3 regions of the Pseudomonas sp. Fl5BN2 genome follow, and region 2 is predicted to be linked to each of the others. Evidence: predicted binding sites of a transcription regulator. Region 2 holds the regulator's gene; each other region holds the start of a gene.

Region 1 (7,056 bases), on a different contig from region 2:
CCACCTCGGGGGTGCGCCTTGCGCGAAATTGTCCTGATAAACATCACCGGCGAAGATCGTCCCGGTCTGACTGCGGCCATTACCGGTGTTCTGGCCCAGGGTGGTGTGAACATTCTCGACATTGGTCAGGCGGTTATCCACGACACCCTGTCGTTCGGCATCCTGGTTGAAATTCCGAGCAACGAGCAGAGCTCGTCGGTGCTCAAGGATATTCTGTTCACCGCCTACAAGCTCGACCAGCAGGTCCGCTTCACTCCGGTGTCCGAAGAGGACTACCAGCAATGGGTGGACGGCCAAGGCAAGAAGCGCCATATCGTTACTTTGCTGACCCGCAAGGTCACCGCTGAGCAACTGCAGCGAGTAAGTTCGATTACTGCCCAATATGGCCTGAACATCGACCATATCGATCGCCTGTCCGGGCGTATGCCTCTGGACATGCCGGCGGACCAGGGCAAGGGCTGCATCGAGTTTTCGGTGCGTGGCGAAGCCGCCGACCCACAGGCCTTGCGCGCCGAGTTCCTCAGTGTGGCTCAGGAGCTAAACGTCGATATCGCCTTCCAGGAGGACTCGCTGTTCCGCCGTAACCGGCGCTTGGCGGTGTTCGACATGGATTCGACGCTGATCGAGGCTGAAGTCATCGACGAGCTGGCCAAGGCCGCCGGGGTTGGCGCTCGGGTGGCGGAAATCACCGAGCGGGCAATGGCCGGCGAGCTGGATTTCCGTGCCAGCTTCAAGGAGCGCCTGGCGCTGCTCAAAGGCCTGGACGTGAGCGTTCTGGATGCCATCGGCGCCTCCCTGCGCTTGACCGAAGGTGCGGAAACCCTGTTCGCCGAGCTCAAGCGCCTGGGCTACAAGACCGCGATCCTCTCCGGTGGCTTCACTTACTTCGCCAAGCAGCTGCAGGCCAAGCTGGGCATCGACTATGTGTTCGCCAACGAGTTGGAAGTGGTGGACGGCAAGGTCACCGGCGTGGCCGTGGAGCCGATTGTCGACGCTCAGCGCAAGGCCGATCTGCTGCGTGAACTGGCCCACAAGGAAGGCTTGCGACTGGAGCAGACTATCGCGGTCGGCGACGGCGCCAATGATCTGCCGATGCTGGGCATTGCCGGCTTGGGCGTGGCCTTCCGCGCCAAGCCACTGGTCAAGCAATCGGCCAAGCAGGCGATCTCCACCCTGGGCCTGGATGGCGTGCTGTACCTATTGGGTTTCCGTGATCGTGACGGACAGCTCTGAGTTCCTGCCATCGCGCGAGGGGTGAAACCCTCAGCCCATGAAAAACGCCGCTGATCAGCGGCGTTTTTCATTTAGCGTTGGAGCATCAGGCTTTAGGCAGGCCCATGCCTTGCCCCATCTGCACGGGTGAGCCAGCGGTCAGGTCTTCGGCCCATTTCACCTGGTCCGGGCCAAACAGCACGATGGCGGTGGAGCCCAGTTTGAAGCGGCCCATCTCGGCACCTTTTTCCAGGTGGATTGGCGCTCGGGCGGCTTCGTCGTAACGCACGGTCTTGAGTTCGCGCTTGGGCGGCGTTACCAGGCCGGCCCAGACGGTTTCAATCGACGCGACGATCATTGCACCCACCAGCACCAGTGCCATCGGCCCGCGTTCGGTGTCGAAAATGCACACTACGCGCTCGTTGCGGGCGAACAGTTCGGGAACGTTCTCGGCGGTGGTCTGGTTCACCGAGAAGATCCTCCCAGGCACGTAGACCATTTCCCGCAGGGTACCGGCCAGAGGCATGTGCACCCGGTGGTAGTCCTTGGGCGACAGGTAGATGGTGGCGAAGTCACCGCCCATGAATGGCGCGGCCAGGGCCGGGTCGCCGCCCAGCAGTTCCAGCACGCTGTAGCTGTGGCCCTTGGCCTGGAACACTCGGCCGTGTTCGATCGGGCCCAGTTGGCTGACTGCACCGTCGGCTGGGCTGAGCACTGCGCCCGGAGTCGGGTCCAGCGGCCGGACACCGTCTTTCAGGGCGCGGGTGAAGAAGGCGTTGAAGTGCTCGTAAGCGGTCACGTCCTCCACTTGGGCCTCGGACATGTCCACCTGATACTGCTTGGCGAACCAACTGGTGAAGGCATTCTTGAACCAGCGCACGCGGCACTCGGCAATGCAGCCGGCCAGGCGCGACAGCAGGTGGTGAGGCAGCAGGTACTGGCTGAGGATGAACAAACGCTTTTTCATTGACTGTCCTTAAAAACCTTAAATCTCTACGGGCGTATCGGGATGATTGCCCCATTCGCCCCAGGAACCGGCGTAGCCCTTGACCCGTGGATAACCGAGCGCCTTGGCCACCAGGTAGGTGAAGCCAGAGCGGTGGTGGGTCTGGCAGTGGGTGATCACTTCTTTGTCTTTGCTGATGCCCAGGTCCTTGAGGATCTGCGGCATGTCGAGGCGGATGCGCAGGTGGCGTGCCTGGTCCATGCCGGCGGTCCACTCGAAGTTCACCGCGCCGGGGATGTGTCCGCCTTTGGCGGCCAGGACCTTCTCGCCGGAATACTCCAACGGACCGCGGGCGTCCCAGATCGCCAGGTCGGCAGCGCCGAGGCGGCTTTGCAGGTATTCCCGGGTGGCGATGGGCTCGTCATGCAGGGTCAGCGACACCGGGTTGCCTGCCGAGGCCGGAACTTCGGTGGAAACCGGCAGGCCTTCGCCCAACCAGGCTGTAAGGCCGCCATCCAGATAGTGGTAGCGGCTGTGGCCGATCACGTCCAACAGCCAGATGAAGCGCCCGGCCCAGCCACCGCCCTCGTCGTCATAGACCACATAGACGGCGTCCGGGGTGTGTCCGAGTTCGCCAAACAGCGTTTCGAGGGTGGACTGTGACGGTAGCAGCCCAGGGGCTGGAGCCTGGCCGAGCTGGGTGCGCTTGGGGTCGACGAAGCGTGCCCCGGGAATATGCCCGGTGGCGTAGCGGGCAGCGCTGGTCAGGTCGACCAGGATCAGTTCGCGAGCGTCGAGGCGGGCGAGCAAGTCGCTCGGTTCGATGACCAGCGGCAAGCCAGAGAAGTCAGACATGTCAGGTCCCCAGGGCGCAAAGGGAGAGATTGTAGCGCAAGCGTCATTGGCTGCGGTTGGTAAAGCTGTGCAAGGCCTTTTCGATGCACTGAGCGGTCTTGCCGAACGCCTGGACGCTGATTTCCGAAAACGGTACGCCGCCCTGATCGGCGATCGCCAGCATCAGCACCCGGTCGTTGCACGATAGGGAGCGGATCAGCAGGTGTTCACCGCGGAACAGTTGGCGCAGTGCTCCTGGCAAGTGAGCGGAGAATTGTGCTTTGTTGGCCGGGGTCAGGCGCACCAGGGCGGACTTTTCCAATAGGCGCTGCAGCAGCGTGCTCTGCTTGGCTTGGAACGTCAGGCTGGCAGCTTCCTTGGGCAAGCCGAAGAGCTGTTGTACCCGCAGATGATTCAGGCTGCGATCGACCATCAGTAGCATCACCCGGTGCATGCCGCAGGCGACCAGGGCGTCCCGGGCAAAGCCGGTGAGGTGCACGGCATTGGTAAAGGGGCTGGGGTCCTGCAACAGCTCGCCGCAGAGTTTGCGCCACTTGGCCAGCTCCGCCGCAGTGGGGGCCGGTGCTGGCAGTTCGCCGTGGTGCAGGCGCCGGGTGTTCCAAGGCCAGAGCAGGGCCTGGGCCGGGTGCCAGAGATCGGGCTGGGTGTCGTTGCGAGCGCTTTGTACCGCTTGTTGGTGCAGCTGTTGCTGGACCTGGGCAACGGGAATTTGCAGGTACAGGCTGGTGAGATTCTGCCAGCGTCGGCCGTGAGGACTGTTCCAGGATTGATGCGCAGCCAGTGCCAGGCCGTTGGCCAGCAATACGGTGTTGGCCGGCTGATTGAGCCAGCGTCGCAGGTCGGGGTCGGCGTCCAGGCGCTGTTGTTGGCGCAACGGATTGTCGCTGTCCCGAGCGATCAGCATGGCCTTGGCCAGCAGGTGTTGTTCCTGGGTCAGCACGCGATAGCCCTGCTGGACCCAGATCGGCAAGTGCCAGGCTTGTACCAGGGCCTGGCACATCTCCATCAGGCGCACACCGAACAGCTGTAGTTCGACCTCGCGGGCGGATTCGTGTTTGTAGATGACCCGCAGCTCCCACTCTTCCAGCAGCTTGGGATACACCAGGGCCATGGCCCACAGGGGTGAGAGAAACAGCAGGCTGCCCCAGTGGATGTCTTGCCAGAGCCGTGCCAGGCGTCCGGCAAAGAAACCGTTGGCTTGCTGGCTGGCATGCTGGCTGATCAGTTGGAACTGGCGTAGCGCCTGCGGGATCTGCTGTTCGGGCAGCGTCGGCAGTTGTTCGAGCAATTCCTCGGTGCGCTTGAGGCCCAGGCGGTTGACTGCGATCTCCAGGTTTTCCGCCGGTTCACTCATGCTGCCGTGGGCGTGCCGATTGGCTTCGCGGATCACGCTCAAGGCCAGTGCCGGACTGTTTTGCATCAGGTCGGCAATATCGCGCAGTGAGCTGCGATTGTTGGCAATGGCTGCGCAGACGCGGTCATGGCTGGCTTGCGGTACGGGCAGGCGCACGCCATTAAGGAGTCTTACCCAGGCGTCGAGAGAGGCGGGCGGGGAATGTGGGACGCTGGTTTCATTAGGCATGGTTGGGCGTAATCATCGTTTGCTGTGAACGCGCCCAGAACGGGCCAAACTGGCTTTTCGCCTTAACTGGCTATAGTCTGGCGCAGTTTTGCCGATAAGTAGAAGAAGAGTTTTAAGAACTTCCGAATATGACCTTGAACCCGACTCAGTAAGTACTCCCCTACCTATGGCTAAAATTATCGGCATCATCGTCGTATTCGCGAGCGTGCTCGGCGGATACGTGCTCTCTCACGGCAAAATCGCTGCCCTGATCCAGCCCTTCGAGGTGTTGATCATCGGCGGTGCGGCCTTTGGTGCTTTCCTCCAGGCCAACCCGGGTTATATGACGATGCACGTCATCAAGAAATCCCTGGGAATGTTCAGTTCGCGCTTCACTCACACTTTCTATTTGGAAGTGTTGGGTCTGATCTACGAAATCCTCAACAAGAGCCGCCGTGAAGGCATGATGGCGATTGAGGGGGATATCGAAGACGCCGCGGCCAGCCCGATTTTCGCCAAGTACCCGGCGGTTCTGAAGGACGAGCGCATGACTGCGTTCATCTGTGATTACCTGCGCATCATGTCCTCCGGCAACATGGCTCCCCACGAGTTGGAAGGCCTGTTCGACATGGAGCTGTTCAGCCTCAAGGAAGACCTTGAGCACCCATCCCATGCGGTTACCGGGATTGCCGACGCCATGCCCGGCTTCGGTATCGTCGCGGCGGTACTGGGGATTGTGGTGACCATGGCGTCCCTGGGTGAAGGCGACCAGAAGTCCATCGGTTTGCACGTAGGTGCGGCACTGGTGGGTACCTTCTTCGGTATTCTTGCGGCCTATGGTTTCTTCGGCCCGCTTGCCACTTCGTTGTCCCATGACGCTAAGGAAGAGCTGAATGTCTACGAGGCCATCAAGGCTTCGCTCGTAGCCTCCGCTTCCGGCATGCCGCCTTCGCTGGCGGTGGAGTTCGGGCGCAAGGTCCTGTACCCGGCGCACCGTCCTAGCTTCGCCGAGCTGGAACAAGCGGTTCGCGGTCGCTAAGTCATGGAAAATAATCAGCCGATTATCATCAAGCGCGTCAAGCGCTTCGCTGGCGGGCATCACGGGGGCGCCTGGAAAATCGCCTTCGCCGACTTTGCCACGGCGATGATGGCGTTCTTCCTGGTGCTGTGGTTGCTGTCCACTGCAACTCCGGAACAGAAGATCGCCATTGCCGGTTACTTCAAGGATCCGATCGGCTTCTCTGAAAGCGGCACGCCCTACATTATTGATCTGGGCGGCTCTCCGGAGCTGGCGCCAGATACCACCCTCAACCCCGAGATCAAGTCCCAGCCACAACCGGACAAGGTCACGGTGGATGCCGATCAGGTGGAGGGCATGGCCGAGCAGGTCGAGCGCGAGCGTCTCGAGTTGCTGCTGCAAGAGTTGCAGAACAAGGTCGAAGAGAATCCCCAACTGCAGAAGTTCAAGGATCAGATCCTCTTCGAGATCACCCCGGACGGTCTGCGCATCCAGATCATGGACGCCGAGAACCGGCCGATGTTCGACTCCGGCAGCGCCCGTCTGAAGCCGTATTTCGAAGACATCCTGCTGGCCATGGCCGACACCATCAAGACGGTGCCGAACAAGATCAGCATCAGCGGTCATACCGATGCCAAGCCGTATTCGGGCACTGGCGACTTCGGTAACTGGGAGCTGTCTGCCAACCGTGCCAACGCTGCGCGGCGGGCGTTGGTGGCTGGTGGTTATCCTGATCCGCAAGTGGCACGAGTAGTGGGTTTCGCCTCCTCTGCGCTGTTCGATCGCAAGGATCCGTTCAACCCGGTCAACCGGCGTATCGATATCGTGGTGCTGACCAAGAAGGCGCAGCGCGCCATCGAGGGTGAGCAGACCGATCCGAATGCCCCGGCGCCAGCCCAGGGGAGCGGGGCTCCCGGGGCGGTGCCGGGTGCGGCAACTGATCCGAATGCCCTGCCGCCGGGCAGCGAGTCACTGCCGGCTCATGAAGTGCGCCAGCGGATGAACATCTTTGAAGATGGCGTGCTGAAGATGGATGAGCAGGGTGCGGCAGGTCAGGCGCCAGCTTCCAGGCCGGCTCCGACGGCCCCGACACCCCAGCCTGCGGCGCCACCGGCTGTACCGGGAACGGTGAAGTGACAAATGACAAGGCCGCGAAGATCGCGGCCTTGTCGTTTCTACGGTCGTTCGTTCAGTAGCTGTTGTCGGGCAGGCTGGCGAGGATCGAGCGGTAGCTGTTCATCCGTTGTTGTTGGATGCGCCCATCTTCCAGAGCCTTGAGCAGTGCGCAGCCCGGTTCGCGATCGTGCTTGCAGTCGCGGAAGCGGCAGGTGCCCAGCAAGTCGTTGAACTCGATGAAGCCGGCCTCGACATCGGCCCGGCTGACATGTCCCAGGCCGAATTCACGAATGCCTGGGGAGTCGATCAGTTCACCGCCGCCGGGGAAGTGGAACAACCGCGCGGTAG
Region 2 (7,056 bases):
CGGTTGCCTATCTGACCGATGGGCCGCGGATTCCTGACGACTTGCACCTGCCACGCCGACACCAACTGGTGAGTCGCGCAGTGAGTGTGCAGATGCAGGAAGAACCCAGCGAAGAAGCCATGGCCGACATGTTCGCTGACCTTTACCACAGCTCGACCAAGCGGGTTGGCTGAGGTAAGCATGAATAGATTGCACTGTATCTACATCGATGGTCTGCCATGCATTGTTCCAATGGTGAACGCGCAGCCAGTTATGTGGCCCCGTCTAAGTAAGACAAGGTAAAGAAAGAACATGGGCAGCATGCATCCCGTACAGGTGATTGCGGTGACCGGCGGCAAAGGTGGCGTCGGCAAGACTAACGTGTCAGTAAACTTGTCCCTGGCTCTGGCTGAGCTGGGTCGGCGGGTGTTGCTGCTGGACGCCGACCTGGGTCTGGCCAACGTCGATGTCCTGCTGGGGCTGACTCCCAAACACACCCTCGCCGATGTCATCGAGGGTCGCTGCGAGCTGCGCGATGTGCTGCTCCAGGGGCCTGGCGGCATCCGCATTGTCCCGGCCGCCTCGGGTACCCAGAGCATGGTGCACCTGAGCCCCGCCCAGCACGCGGGCCTGATCCAGGCCTTCAGTGACATTGGCGACAATCTCGATGTGCTGGTGATTGACACCGCTGCGGGTATTGGTGACTCGGTAGTCAGTTTTGTTCGCGCGGCCCAGGAAGTATTGCTGGTGGTCTGTGACGAGCCGACCTCGATCACCGATGCCTATGCGCTGATCAAGCTGCTCAATCGCGACTACGGCATGAATCGTTTCCGGGTCCTGGCCAACATGGCACAGAGCCCTCAAGAAGGGCGCAACTTGTTTGCAAAATTGACCAAGGTCACGGATCGCTTCCTGGACGTGGCTTTACAATACGTCGGCGCAGTTCCCTACGACGAAAGCGTACGCAAGGCCGTGCAAAAGCAGCGTGCGGTCTATGAAGCCTTTCCTCGTTCGAAGTGTGCATTGGCGTTCAAGGCCATCGCGCAAAAAGTCGATACCTGGCCGTTGCCGGCGAACCCTCGCGGGCATCTGGAATTTTTTGTCGAGCGGCTAGTGCATCAAACAGCGGGACCGGTGCTATGACTGCCAGTGGCTACAACCTTTACAAGAAGTCGGCGCGTGATAGCCAGTACGAATTGATCGAGCGCTATGCGCCTCTGGTCAAGCGTATCGCCTATCACCTGCTGGCGCGGTTGCCGGCCAGTGTTCAGGTGGAAGACCTGATTCAGGCCGGGATGATCGGTTTGCTCGAAGTGTCGACCAAATACGATGCGAGCAAGGGCGCGAGCTTTGAAACCTACGCCGGTATCCGGATTCGTGGGGCGATGCTCGATGAGGTCCGTAAAGGCGACTGGGCACCCCGTTCGGTGCACCGTAATACGCGCATGGTCAGTGATGCAATTCGCGCAATTGAAGCTAAAACCGGTCGTGACGCTAAAGATCACGAAGTTGCGGCCGAACTTCAATTGAGTCTCGACGATTATTACGGGATTTTGAACGACACCTTGGGCAGTCGCCTGTTCAGTTTCGACGATCTGTTGCAGGACGGCGAGCATGAAGGGCTGCACGAGGATGGCGCCAGTGCTCATCTCGAGCCGTCACGAGACCTGGAGGATGAACGCTTCCAGGCCGCGTTGGCGGATGCGATTGCCAATTTGCCGGAGCGCGAGCGACTGGTGTTGGCGCTGTACTACGACGAAGAGCTGAACCTCAAGGAAATCGGTGAGGTCCTGGGGGTCAGCGAATCGCGGGTCAGCCAGTTACACAGCCAGTGCGCAGCCCGCTTGCGGGGGCGTTTGGGGGAGTGGCGAGCGCGCTGACAGGCAGTGTGGGGACACTGCGATCAAGACCGGTGGGGCCAGGCGCAGCACCGGTTTTGCAGTATGTGCTTCATGCAGTCGTTGTGTGTTATGCCGAATTGATTGAATGGCGCGTTCAGGTGCTGGACGCGTTTAAGACTGCTTGGAGGTCGAATTGGACAAGAACATGAAAATCCTCATCGTTGATGACTTTTCAACGATGCGGCGGATCATAAAAAACCTGTTGCGTGATCTGGGTTTCACCAACACGGTCGAGGCCGACGATGGCACCACCGCCATTCCGGTACTCAACAGCGGAAGCATCGACTTTCTGGTAACGGACTGGAACATGCCCGGCATGACCGGTATCGACCTGCTGCGCCACGTGCGTGCCGATGAAAAGCTCAAGCACCTGCCGGTGTTGATGGTAACTGCCGAAGCCAAGCGCGAGCAGATCATCGAAGCTGCCCAGGCCGGGGTGAACGGCTATGTGGTCAAACCATTCACGGCCCAGGCGTTGAAAGAGAAGATCGAAAAGATCTTCGAGCGCATCGGTTGATGTGCGTAGCCATTCCGCCACGGGGGAGCTATGGAGCATAACGAATCTTCACTGGACGACTTTGAGTCGACCCTGAAAAAGCACGCCCTGGAACTGGTCGAGAGCCTTGAAAAGGGCAGATTCGGCGACGCAGTGCAATTGATCCATGAGCTTAATCAGACCCGTGACCGTGGCCTGTACCAGGAAGTGGGCAAGCTCACCCGCGAGCTGCATAGCGCGATCGTCAATTTTCAGATTGACCCGCACATGCCGCAAGCCGAGGAAGTTTCACAGATCACGGATGCCACCGAGCGCCTGTCCTATGTGGTTCGGCTGACGGAAGCCGCTGCCAACCGCACTATGGACCTGGTAGAGAGCAGCACCCCGCTGGTCAACGGCCTGAGCACTGAAGCACAGGCCTTGAGCGCGGACTGGGGACGCTTCATGCGGCGCGAGGTCGGGGCTGAAGAGTTCCGTGAGCTGGCGCGTCGGGTCGACGCTTTTCTGACTCGCAGCGAGCAGGAAAATCGCACCGTCTCGGGCCACCTCAACGACATTCTGTTGGCGCAGGATTACCAGGACCTGACCGGCCAGGTAATCAAGCGTGTGACCCAGTTGGTCACGGAAGTCGAAAGTAATCTGCTCAAACTGGTGTTGATGGCCAGCCAGGTCGATCGTTTTGCCGGTATCGAACATGACCGCGAATCGATCCTCGCTGAAAAAGATCCGCAAAAACATCTCGCCAAGGGTGAAGGTCCACAGATTCATGCCGATAAACGGGAAGACGTTATGTCCGGTCAGGACGATGTAGACGATTTGCTTTCCAGCCTTGGATTCTAGGAGCACCCATTAATGAGCTTCGGCGCCGATGAAGAGATCCTTCAGGATTTCCTGGTTGAGGCCGGCGAGATTCTAGAGCTATTGTCCGAACAACTGGTCGAGCTGGAAAGCCGGCCAGATGATGCGGACTTGCTCAATGCAATTTTTCGCGGTTTTCACACTGTTAAAGGGGGCGCCGGCTTCCTCCAGCTCAATGAGCTGGTGGAGTGCTGCCACATCGCCGAGAACGTCTTCGACATCCTGCGCAAGGGTGAGAGGCGTGTCGATTCGGAATTGATGGACGTGGTGCTTGAGGCTCTGGATGCGGTGAACGGTATGTTCAGCCAGGTCCGTGAGCGCACCGCAATTACCGCTGCGACCCCGGAACTGCTGGCCGCCTTGGCGCGCCTGGCAGAGCCCGCCGGCGCCGAACCTGCAGCGCCAGCTGTGGAGGAGGTGGCTCCAGCCGTTGTCGAGCCTGAGGCCCAAAGCTCAGAGGGTGATATCACCGACAACGAATTCGAACTCCTGCTCGATTCGCTGAATGCCGCCAAGGCCGACGCCGAGTCAGTGCCCGCCGCAGCAGTGGCGCAAGGTGAGCCGGCCGGCGATGAAATCACCGATGCCGAGTTCGAGTCGCTGCTGGACCAGTTGCACGGCAAGGGTCAGTTCGCACCTGATGCGGTAGTACCTGCAGCGGCCCAGGCCGCCAGTGGTGCGGCCGCCGGTGGTGATGAAATCACCGATGACGAATTCGAAGCCTTGCTGGACCAACTGCATGGCAAGGGCAGCTTTGCTGTCGATGCTCTGGAGTCGGCAGTGGCCGCGGTACCTGCAGCAGTGGTGCCTAGCGCCGCCGCAGCGGGTGGCGACCTGATCAGCGATCACGAATTCGAATCCCTGCTGGATGAGTTACACGGCAAGGGCAAGTTCTCTGAAACTCCGGGTGCGGCGAAACCTGCAGCTGCGACAACGGCTGCGCCGGTTGCTGCGGCTACCGCGGCAGTCGCCAAGCCAGTGGCGAAGAAGCCTGAGGTCAAGGCCGAAGCGCCGAAGCCTGCCGCTGCTCCTGCTCCTGCTCCTGCTGCTGCCCCGGCTCGCGCTGCTGCTGCCCCGCCGGCGGAAAAACCCACCAGCGAAGCGGAAACCACGGTGCGGGTAGATACCGCGCGCCTGGACGAAATCATGAACATGGTCGGCGAGTTGGTGCTGGTGCGTAACCGTCTGGTGCGCCTGGGCCTCAACAGCGGCGACGAAGCCATGTCCAAGGCGGTGTCGAACCTCGACGTGGTCACCGCCGACTTGCAAACCGCGGTCATGAAGACCCGCATGCAGCCGATCAAGAAGGTCTTCGGGCGCTTCCCGCGCCTGGTTCGCGACCTGGCACGGCAGCTGAAGAAAGAGATCAACCTGGAACTGGTAGGGGAAGAAACCGACCTCGACAAGAACCTGGTGGAGGCCCTGGCCGACCCGCTGGTGCACTTGGTGCGCAACGCGGTGGACCACGGTATCGAATCGCCGGAAGAGCGCGAAGCCTCGGGCAAGTCCCGTGGCGGCAAGGTGGTGCTGGCGGCGGAACAGGAGGGTGACCACATCCTCCTGTCGATCTCCGACGACGGCAAGGGCATGGACCCGAACGTCCTGCGGGCGATTGCCGTCAAGCGTGGCGTGATGGACAAGGACGCCGCCGACCGCCTGAGCGACAGCGAGTGCTACAACCTGATCTTTGCCCCGGGTTTCTCTACCAAGACCGAGATCTCCGATGTCTCCGGTCGTGGCGTGGGCATGGACGTGGTGAAAACCAAGATTTCCCAGCTCAACGGTTCGATCAACATCTACTCGACCAAGGGCCAGGGTTCGAAGATCGTCATCAAGGTGCCGTTGACCCTGGCGATCATGCCGACGTTGATGGTGATGCTCGGCAACCAGGCGTTTGCTTTCCCGTTGGTCAACGTCAACGAGATCTTCCATCTCGACCTGTCGCGCACCAACGTAGTGGACGGTCAGGAAGTGGTGATCGTGCGCGACAAGGCATTACCCCTGTTCTACCTCAAGCGCTGGCTGGTCAGTTCCGCCGCTCATGAAGAGCAGCGTGAAGGCCATGTAGTGATCCTTTCGGTGGGCACTCAGCGGATCGGCTTTGTCGTCGATCAGCTTGTGGGCCAGGAAGAAGTGGTCATCAAGCCCTTGGGCAAAATGCTTCAGGGAACCCCGGGCATGTCCGGCGCCACCATTACCGGTGACGGCCGCATCGCTCTGATTCTCGATGTTCCTAGCATGCTCAAGCGTTACGCCGCACGGCGTATTTGATTCGGCGGGGAGGGGCGGTTGGCCTCGCCCCACCTAACGGAGTGTTTATGGCAGTCAAAGTCCTGGTGGTGGACGATTCGGGTTTTTTCCGCCGCCGCGTCTCGGAAATTCTTTCAGCAGATTCGAATATCCAGGTCGTCGGTACGGCGACCAACGGTAAAGAGGCGATCGATCAGGCCCTGGCGCTCAAGCCGGACGTGATCACCATGGACTACGAGATGCCGATGATGGATGGCATCACTGCAGTGCGGCATATCATGCAGCGCTGCCCGACGCCGGTCCTGATGTTCTCGTCCCTGACCCATGAAGGCGCCCGAGTGACCCTCGATGCGCTGGATGCCGGGGCTGTGGATTTCCTGCCGAAGAATTTCGAAGACATCTCGCGCAATCCCGAGAAGGTCAAGCAGATGCTGTGCGAGAAGGTTCACAGCATCTCGCGCAGCAATCGGCGTTTCAGCAGCTACAGCGCTCCGGCGCCGCAGCCGGCGGCCGCCCCTGCACCGAGTGCTTCCAGCTTCAGCAGCACTGCGCGCCCGGCGCCAGCACCGGCACCTGCCCGTGCTCCAGCGGCTGGTCCGGCATCGCCCGCGCCCAAGCGCAAGGCCTACAAGCTGGTGGCGATCGGTACTTCCACCGGTGGCCCAGTGGCGCTGCAGCGGGTCCTGACCCAGTTGCCGGCCAACTTCCCGGCCCCCATCGTCCTGATCCAGCACATGCCGGCGGCCTTCACCAAGGCCTTTGCCGAGCGACTGGACAAGCTCTGCCGCATCAGCGTCAAGGAAGCCGAGGATGGTGACATCCTGCGTCCGGGCCTGGCGCTGCTGGCTCCCGGTGGCAAGCAGATGATGATCGACGGGCGCGGTGCGGTGAAGATTCTTCCTGGTGATGAGCGCCTGAACTACAAGCCGTGTGTGGATATCACCTTCGGTTCTGCGGCCAAGTCCTATAACGACAAAGTTCTGGCGGTGGTGCTTACCGGCATGGGCGCTGACGGTCGTGAGGGCGCACGCCTGCTCAAGCAAGGTGGTAGTGCGGTGTGGGCCCAGGATGAGGCCAGTTGCGTGATCTACGGCATGCCCATGGCCATCGTCAAAGCCAACCTGGCGGATGCGGTGTACAGCCTGGACGACATCGGCCGACACCTGGTCGAGGCCTGTCTCTGATGGATGTGCTCAGCCTTATCGGGATCATCATGGCGTTTGTCGCCATCATCGGCGGCAACTACCTGGAAGGCGGTCACCTGTCGGCGCTGGCCAACGGCCCGGCGGCACTGATTGTGCTTGGCGGCACCATCGGGGCAGCCTTGCTGCAGTCGCCGTTGAGTGCCTTCAAGCGGGCCATGCAGATCCTGGTGTGGATCCTGTTTCCACCGCGGGTCGATCTGCCGGGTGGCATCGACCGGGTGGTCAACTGGAGCCTGACCGCACGCAAGGAAGGCCTGCTGGGCCTGGAAGGCGTGGCGGATGCCGAGCCGGATACCTATTCGCGCAAAGGCCTGCAATTGCTGGTGGACGGCGCCGAGCCGGAAGCTATCCGGAGCATTCTTGAGGT
Region 3 (7,056 bases), on a different contig from region 2:
ATAAGAATGTTTGTGTTCCGCGTTTTGTCTCTAAGCGATTGAATTACAGGCATAAAAAAACCGGACGCTAGGTCCGGTTGTTTGAAACAGTGCTATTTATTCGCTAAATCAAGCAACATTAAATTCCACGGGATAGGGAATGGCTGCTTGGCTGCTCTGCAATTCGGTCAGGGTTTCGCGGACCACTTGTTTGGCCAGGCATGCACATTTTCCGCATTGGCTGGCAACGCCTGTTGTCTGACGCACTTCGCGGTAGCTGCAGCAACCTTCATAGATCGCTTCGCGAATTTGTCCGTCGGTAACACCGGTGCAGAGGCAGACATACATAGGATGAGAACCGTCGCTGGTTAGGGCTCAATTGCGATGGATCTTAATGTTAACGAGAATGATTGTCAAAGTGGTTTCGGTGGTGTTTGTTGCAGTTTCTTTCTGGGGTGACGAACGGTTTCGTTGGCGATAATGACAGATCAATCGCATTTTCCACTTTGTGGGCCAGCCTGGCGAAAAACCGTTAAGGACAGCTCAAAAACGCGGTGTATGATGGTCGGTCCTTGCGAAGTGGGGTCAGGTCACAGAGCTGTCGCAACCGCGTGGCAGACTCGAGGCCAATCCCCTTCTTCTATTACTACGTCCACACCAGGAGATCTCCAATGAGCGTACTCGTAGGCAAACAAGCCCCTGACTTCACCGTACCGGCCGTTCTCGGCAATGGCGAAATCGTCGACAGCTTCACCCTGTCCTCGGCCATCAAAGGCAAATACGGCCTGGTGTTCTTCTACCCGCTGGACTTCACTTTCGTTTGCCCGTCCGAGCTGATTGCTCTGGACCACCGCATGGCCGACTTCAAGGCACGCAACGTTGAAGTGATCGCTGTTTCGATCGACTCGCACTTCACCCACAACGCCTGGCGCAACACCCCGATCAATGCCGGCGGCATCGGTCAGGTTCAATACATCATGGCCGCTGACATGAAGCACGACATTGCCAAGGCCTATGACGTTGAATCCGAAGGCGGCGTGGCTTTCCGTGGCGCATTCCTGATCGACGACAAAGGCGTGGTTCGTTCGCAGATCATCAACGACCTGCCGCTGGGCCGTAACATGGAAGAGCTGATTCGTCTGGTCGACGCTCTGCAATTCCACGAAGAGCACGGCGAAGTCTGCCCTGCCAACTGGAAGAAAGGCGACAAGGGCATGACCGCTTCGCCAGAAGGCGTTGCTGCATACCTGAGCGAGAACGCCGGCAAGCTGTAAGCCTGGTGTCACGCATAAAAAAACCGGCCTAAGGGCCGGTTTTTTCATGGGCGCGATTTGGCGACTGAATTCAGTCGTCGAAGTCTTGCCAGCCGCCCATCTGCTTCCAACGGTTGACGATGCCGCAGAACAGTTCGGCGGTCTTCTCGGTGTCGTAGCGAGCCGAATGAGCCTCGCGACCGTCAAAGTCGATATCCGCGCTCTGACAGGCCTTGGCCAGTACCGTCTGGCCGTAAGCCAGGCCGGCGAGGGTTGCCGTGTCGAAGCTGGAGAACGGGTGGAACGGGTTGCGCTTCATGTCCAGGCGCGCAACGGCTGCGTTGAGAAAGCCCAGATCGAAGCTGCTGTTGTGACCCACCAGGATGGCGCGTTTGCAGCCATTGGCTTTCAGCGCCTTGCGCACACCACGGAAGATATCGGTGAGGGCGGTTTCTTCACTGACAGCCATGCGCAGGGGATGGTCGAGCTTGATCCCGGTAAATTCCAGGGCAGCCGCTTCGATGTTCGCACCTTCAAAAGGCTCGACCCGGAAGAAGTAGGTGTGTTCAGGAAACACGAACCCCTTTTCATCCATGCCGATGGTCGTTGCGGCAATTTCCAGCAGGGCGTCGGTGGCCGAGTTGAAACCACCGGTTTCAACGTCGACGACTACCGGCAGGTAACCGCGAAAGCGTGCCGCCATGGGGTGGCGAGGACCGCCGCTGTTACCTTCTTGTTCGTCGTCGAAATGGTCGTCACTCACGAGTGATCCTCCAGCAGGCGCCAGCGCAGTTTTTCTCCGGCGCGCAGCGGAATGACAGTCAGCTCACCGAACGGCAGGCTAGCGGGGGCGGTCCATTCTTCACGAACCAGGGTAATGCGATCAGTGTTGGCCGGCAGGCCATAGAAACGTGGGCCATTGAGGCTGGCAAACGCTTCCAGTCGGTCCAGGGCATTGCGCTGTTCGAACGCCTCAGCGTAGAGCTCGATCGCGGCAAAGGCGCTGTAGCAGCCGGCACAACCGCAAGCGGCTTCCTTGGCATGCTGGGCGTGGGGCGCCGAGTCGGTGCCGAGGAAGAACTTCTCACTGCCGCTGGTGGCTGCATCCAGGAGGGCTTCCTGGTGCGTGTTGCGCTTGAGAATCGGCAGGCAATAGAAGTGCGGACGAATACCGCCCACCAGCATGTGGTTGCGGTTGTACAGCAAGTGGTGCGCGGTGATGGTGGCGCCAACATTGGTCGAGGCCTCCTTGACGAACTGCACCGCTTCACTGGTGGTGATGTGCTCGAAGACCACCTTCAGGCTGGGGAAGCGCTCGACCACACGACGCATATGCTCGTCGATGAAGATCTTCTCGCGGTCAAAGACATCCACATCGCCGCGGGTCACTTCACCGTGGATCAACAGCGGCAGGCCTACTTCGGCCATGGCTTCGAGCACCGGAAAGATCGTGTCGATGCTGGTCACGCCCGAATCCGAGTTGGTGGTCGCGCCGGCCGGGTACAGCTTGGCCGCGTGCACGAAACCACAGGCCTTGGCTGCGCGGATCTCGTCCGGTTGGGTGCGGTCGGTCAGGTAGAGCACCATCAGCGGCTCGAAGCGGCTGCCGGCCGGCCGCGCAGCGAGAATGCGCTGGCGATAGGCGTCGGCTTCCACGGCGTTGCGCACCGGAGGTACCAGGTTAGGCATGATGATGGCGCGGCCAAAGGTGCGCGCGACATCTGCGACTGTATTGGGCAACACGGCCCCATCGCGAAGATGAATATGCCAGTCGTCGGGACGCAGCAGGGTCAGGCGGTCGGACATTGGAGGTTCCAGGCGGGTAAAACTCGAGGGAATGCTACCGGAAAAGACTCTTCCAGGCACTCGCTATCAAGTTTTGCGACGAGCAACCGATATCCCGAAGGTATGGCGAATTAATGCCTGCCGATTTTTTAGTACACGTCAGTGGAGCCTCCCGTGCGCCAGCGTTATCTAGCCTTGCTCAGTGTGTTTGCCAGCCTGCCCGCGATGGCTCTCACTTTCCAGACTCGCCTGGAGAGCATTGAGTGGACGGTCGAAGGCGATAAGTTCGAGTGCCGGCTGATTCAACCCGTCACCGATTTCGGTTCCGGCGAATTCGTTCGTCGTGCCGGCGAGCAGGCGATTTTCCGTCTCAAGAGCTTCAACCCGATGCAGGCGGGTGGTTCGGCGACCTTGCTCGCTGCAGCCGCTCCCTGGCAGCCGGGGCGTGGCGATATCAACCTTGGTGCGGTCAAGGCCGGTTCTGAGGGCGTGCTGTTCAACAGCAACCAGATGCAGGCCGGACGCTTGATCATTGGCCTGCTGGAAGGGCGCAGTCCGGTGGTCCGGCATTTCTCCCGTGAGGGCGGTGTGTCCGAAGTGCGTCTGTTGCCGGTGAAGTTCAGCAAGGCCTATAGCGATTATCAGGGGTGCATGGCCAAGCTGCTGCCGATGAACTACGAGCAAGTGAAACAGGCCGAGATCGGTTTCCCTGGTGGTGGCATTGACCTGGATGCGCGAGCCAAGGCCAGGCTGCAGGTCATGGTGGACTTCATCAAGGCGGACCCGACGGTCAATCACGTCGAGTTGGACGGGCACTCTGACAACAGTGGCAACCGCCTGACCAATCGTGACTTGTCCCGCCGCCGAGCTTTGGCGGTGATGGAGTTCTTCAAGGCCGCCGGCCTGGCCGAAAACCAGATCGTGGTGCGCTTCCACGGCGAGCGCTATCCCCTGGCGCCCAATACCAATGCCGCGAACCGGGCCAAGAATCGCCGGGTAAATGTGCATCTGGAACGGGTCGCCCCTACCGAAAAACCGGCTCCGGCGCCTCAGGCCGCCTCCGGTTCCAGCGCTGCGGCGACTTCCTGATACGGCTGTCGTCGTCGCGCGCTCGACATAATCTGTCGCCTGGTCGTCTTAAGCTGTCGCGCCTCTGTAAATTATCCGCGTGGATCGGTAGACTTGGCGGCTTTCCGTACAACCCCGTGGAGTGATGGCATGGCCGACGTAAACAAGGTCGTTCTCGCGTATTCCGGCGGCCTGGACACTTCGGTGATCCTCAAGTGGCTGCAGGATACTTATAACTGTGAAGTAGTGACTTTCACTGCTGACCTGGGTCAGGGCGAAGAAGTCGAGCCTGCACGTGCCAAGGCGCAAGCCATGGGCGTGAAAGAGATCTACATTGACGACCTGCGTGAAGAGTTCGTGCGCGATTTCGTTTTCCCGATGTTCCGCGCCAACACCGTTTACGAAGGTGAGTACCTGCTGGGTACTTCCATCGCTCGCCCGTTGATCGCCAAGCGTCTGATCGAGATTGCCAACGAAACTGGTGCTGATGCCATTTCCCATGGCGCCACCGGCAAGGGCAACGACCAGGTTCGTTTCGAGCTGGGTGCCTATGCCTTGAAGCCAGGTGTGAAGGTTATCGCTCCATGGCGCGAGTGGGACCTGCTGTCCCGCGAGAAGCTGATGGACTATGCCGAGAAGCACGGTATCCCGATCGAGCGCCACGGCAAGAAGAAGTCGCCGTACTCGATGGACGCCAACCTGCTGCACATCTCCTATGAAGGCGGCGTGCTGGAAGACACCTGGACCGAGCACGAAGAAGACATGTGGCGTTGGACCGTCTCTCCGGAGAACGCTCCTGACGCCCCGCAGTATCTGGAACTGACCTATCGCAACGGCGACATCGTTGCACTGGACGGCGTCGAAATGACTCCGGCTACCGTGCTGGCGACCTTGAACCGCATCGGTGGTGAACACGGTATTGGTCGTCTGGACATCGTCGAGAACCGTTACGTGGGCATGAAGTCCCGTGGCTGCTACGAGACTCCTGGCGGCACTATCATGTTGCGTGCCCACCGCGCCATCGAGTCCATCACCCTGGACCGTGAAGTGGCTCACCTCAAAGACGAGCTGATGCCCAAGTACGCCAGCCTGATCTACACCGGCTACTGGTGGAGCCCGGAGCGTCTGATGCTGCAACAGATGATCGACGCCTCCCAGGCCCACGTGAACGGTGTGGTTCGCCTGAAGCTGTATAAAGGCAATGTGATCGTTACCGGCCGCAAGTCCGATGAGTCGCTGTTCGATGCCAACATCGCCACCTTCGAAGAGGACGGCGGCGCCTACAACCAGGCGGACGCAGCAGGCTTCATCAAGCTCAACGCCTTACGCATGCGTATTGCGGCGAACAAGGGTCGGACTCTGGTCTGATTGCTGAGAACGTTAAAGGAACCCCGCGATAAGCGGGGTTTTTTTTGCCTCGGTTAATTCAAATGTCAGTTGGTTGTACGCGAGGCAAATTGAAGATGACTTTGTTGAATGTGCTGCTGTTATTTGTCGGCGACTAAGATTGGCTATTGATGCTTTTGATTTTTAGCTAAGTTTTAGTACGAAAAGTAGCTTCTTTAGTGATTAATCTTAAGCGTTCTCCAGAGTAAGCGACCTTTATCTAAATTATTTTGTAAGGCAATTCGGTATTGTTTGTAAGGATCGTCCTCGTAAGCCCGTAACCCCCTGAGACGCAGTGTCAGAGTCACTTCTCTGCGGTATTGTGCTGGCTCTAAAAATAACTCTCAGGACTTGGATGGACCTATGAAAAGAGTATTGATCGTGGATGATCACCCTGTTATTCGCTTGGCTGTGCGCATGTTAATGGAGCGTCATGGCTTTGATGTAGTAGCAGAGGCAGACAACGGCATGGATGCATTGAAGTTAGCTCTTGAACATGTTCCCGATATCTTGATCCTGGATATCGGGATTCCACAGTTGGATGGTCTTGAAGTGATAGCCCGTCTGATGTCCAAGGCCCCACCGATTAAAGTCCTGGTTTTGACCCTTCAGCTTCCTGGGCCCTTTTCCATGCGCTGCATGCAGGCCGGGGCTGCCGGCTACGTGTGCAAGCAGCAGGATATTACCGAGTTGATCAGTGCAGTACGGGCGGTACTGGCGGGTTACAGCTACTTTCCCAATGAAGCGCTACACACCTTTCGATCGAGTCAGGGCGCCAGCAGCGAGGAAGAAATGATCGAGTTACTTTCCGGTCGTGAGTTGGTCGTATTGAAGCAACTCACCAATGGCATGAGTAACAAGGAGATCGCCGAAGGACTGTGTTTGAGCAACAAGACTGTCAGCACTTATAAGCGTCGACTGCTCGCCAAGCTCAATGCCCGTTCATTGGTTGATCTGATCGAGTTTGCCCAGCGTCATCAGTTGGTGTGAGTGTTTGCTGGGCTATTGCCCTGAAGCGCTAGCGCTGGATGGGCTACCGCTTCAGCGCAGGCATGACCGGTCAGCCCTGAAGGCTGATCGGTCAGACTTCAACCGGTTGGGGAGGCACAAAAAAACCTCCGATGGGAGGTTTTTCTGCTGCTAGAGATCAAAGTCGTAATCGGCCAGTTGCTTTTGCAAACGCCGTTCTTCCAGAAGATTGTCGATAGTACGGCGCTTGCTCAGGTTGGTTTTCGCCACCTCGACTACGGGTTCGGAATCATCTGTTTCAGCCGCGATGAAGTCGTCTTCTACGTCCAGTTGTTCTTTGCCAGTGCTCATAGGGTCAACTCCAGGCTAAGACTGCCATTGGCGCCCCTTATAGCGATATTCTCCTGGCGGGTAAAAAAGATTTTTTCAATCGACTCATCAGAAAAATCAATGCTCAGTCAATCGTCAGAAGTCTTTTGCTTGTATTCGCACAGGTCTTCGATTCGACAGGCGCCGCAACGCGGCTTGCGTGCCACGCAGACATAGCGACCGTGCAGGATCAGCCAGTGATGAGAGTCCAGCAAAAACTCCTTGGGCACGAACTTCATCAGTTTCT

Evidence for each region. Region 2 encodes FliA, which starts transcription of late flagellar genes. Its sites were predicted from a motif close to CTAAAGTTTNNNNNNNNNNNGCCGNTAA; they were not measured.
Region 1: motA (flagellar motor stator protein MotA) is a predicted target of FliA. The motif match lies at 4,666-4,693, and genes of this name have one in related genera.
Region 3: GV819_RS23090 (flagellar protein MotY) is a predicted target of FliA. The motif match lies at 3,104-3,131, and genes of this name have one in related genera.

Annotation. Positions count from the first base shown of each region.
Region 1 is NZ_JAAARL010000022.1:76,584-83,639, forward strand. It holds gene serB (phosphoserine phosphatase SerB) at 19-1,233, shown strand; gene asd (archaetidylserine decarboxylase) at 1,319-2,179, opposite strand; gene GV819_RS26250 (rhodanese-like domain-containing protein) at 2,198-3,013, opposite strand; gene GV819_RS26255 (HDOD domain-containing protein) at 3,057-4,595, opposite strand; gene motA (flagellar motor stator protein MotA) at 4,762-5,613, shown strand; gene motB (flagellar motor protein MotB) at 5,617-6,729, shown strand; gene rsgA (small ribosomal subunit biogenesis GTPase RsgA) at 6,782-7,056, opposite strand, start outside.
Region 2 is NZ_JAAARL010000002.1:328,611-335,666, reverse strand. It holds gene flhF (flagellar biosynthesis protein FlhF) at 1-173, shown strand, start outside; gene fleN (flagellar synthesis regulator FleN) at 292-1,122, shown strand; gene fliA (RNA polymerase sigma factor FliA) at 1,119-1,859, shown strand; gene GV819_RS03885 (chemotaxis response regulator CheY) at 2,026-2,397, shown strand; gene GV819_RS03880 (protein phosphatase CheZ) at 2,428-3,216, shown strand; gene GV819_RS03875 (chemotaxis protein CheA) at 3,229-5,505, shown strand; gene GV819_RS03870 (protein-glutamate methylesterase/protein-glutamine glutaminase) at 5,553-6,668, shown strand; gene GV819_RS03865 (flagellar motor protein) at 6,668-7,056, shown strand, end outside.
Region 3 is NZ_JAAARL010000017.1:135,386-142,441, forward strand. It holds gene GV819_RS23070 (bacterioferritin-associated ferredoxin) at 109-327, opposite strand; gene GV819_RS23075 (peroxiredoxin) at 651-1,253, shown strand; gene rnt (ribonuclease T) at 1,324-1,995, opposite strand; gene pyrC (dihydroorotase) at 1,992-3,038, opposite strand; gene GV819_RS23090 (flagellar protein MotY) at 3,192-4,106, shown strand; gene GV819_RS23095 (argininosuccinate synthase) at 4,236-5,453, shown strand; gene GV819_RS23100 (response regulator transcription factor) at 5,835-6,461, shown strand; gene GV819_RS23105 (PA3496 family putative envelope integrity protein) at 6,612-6,791, opposite strand; gene nth (endonuclease III) at 6,899-7,056, opposite strand, start outside.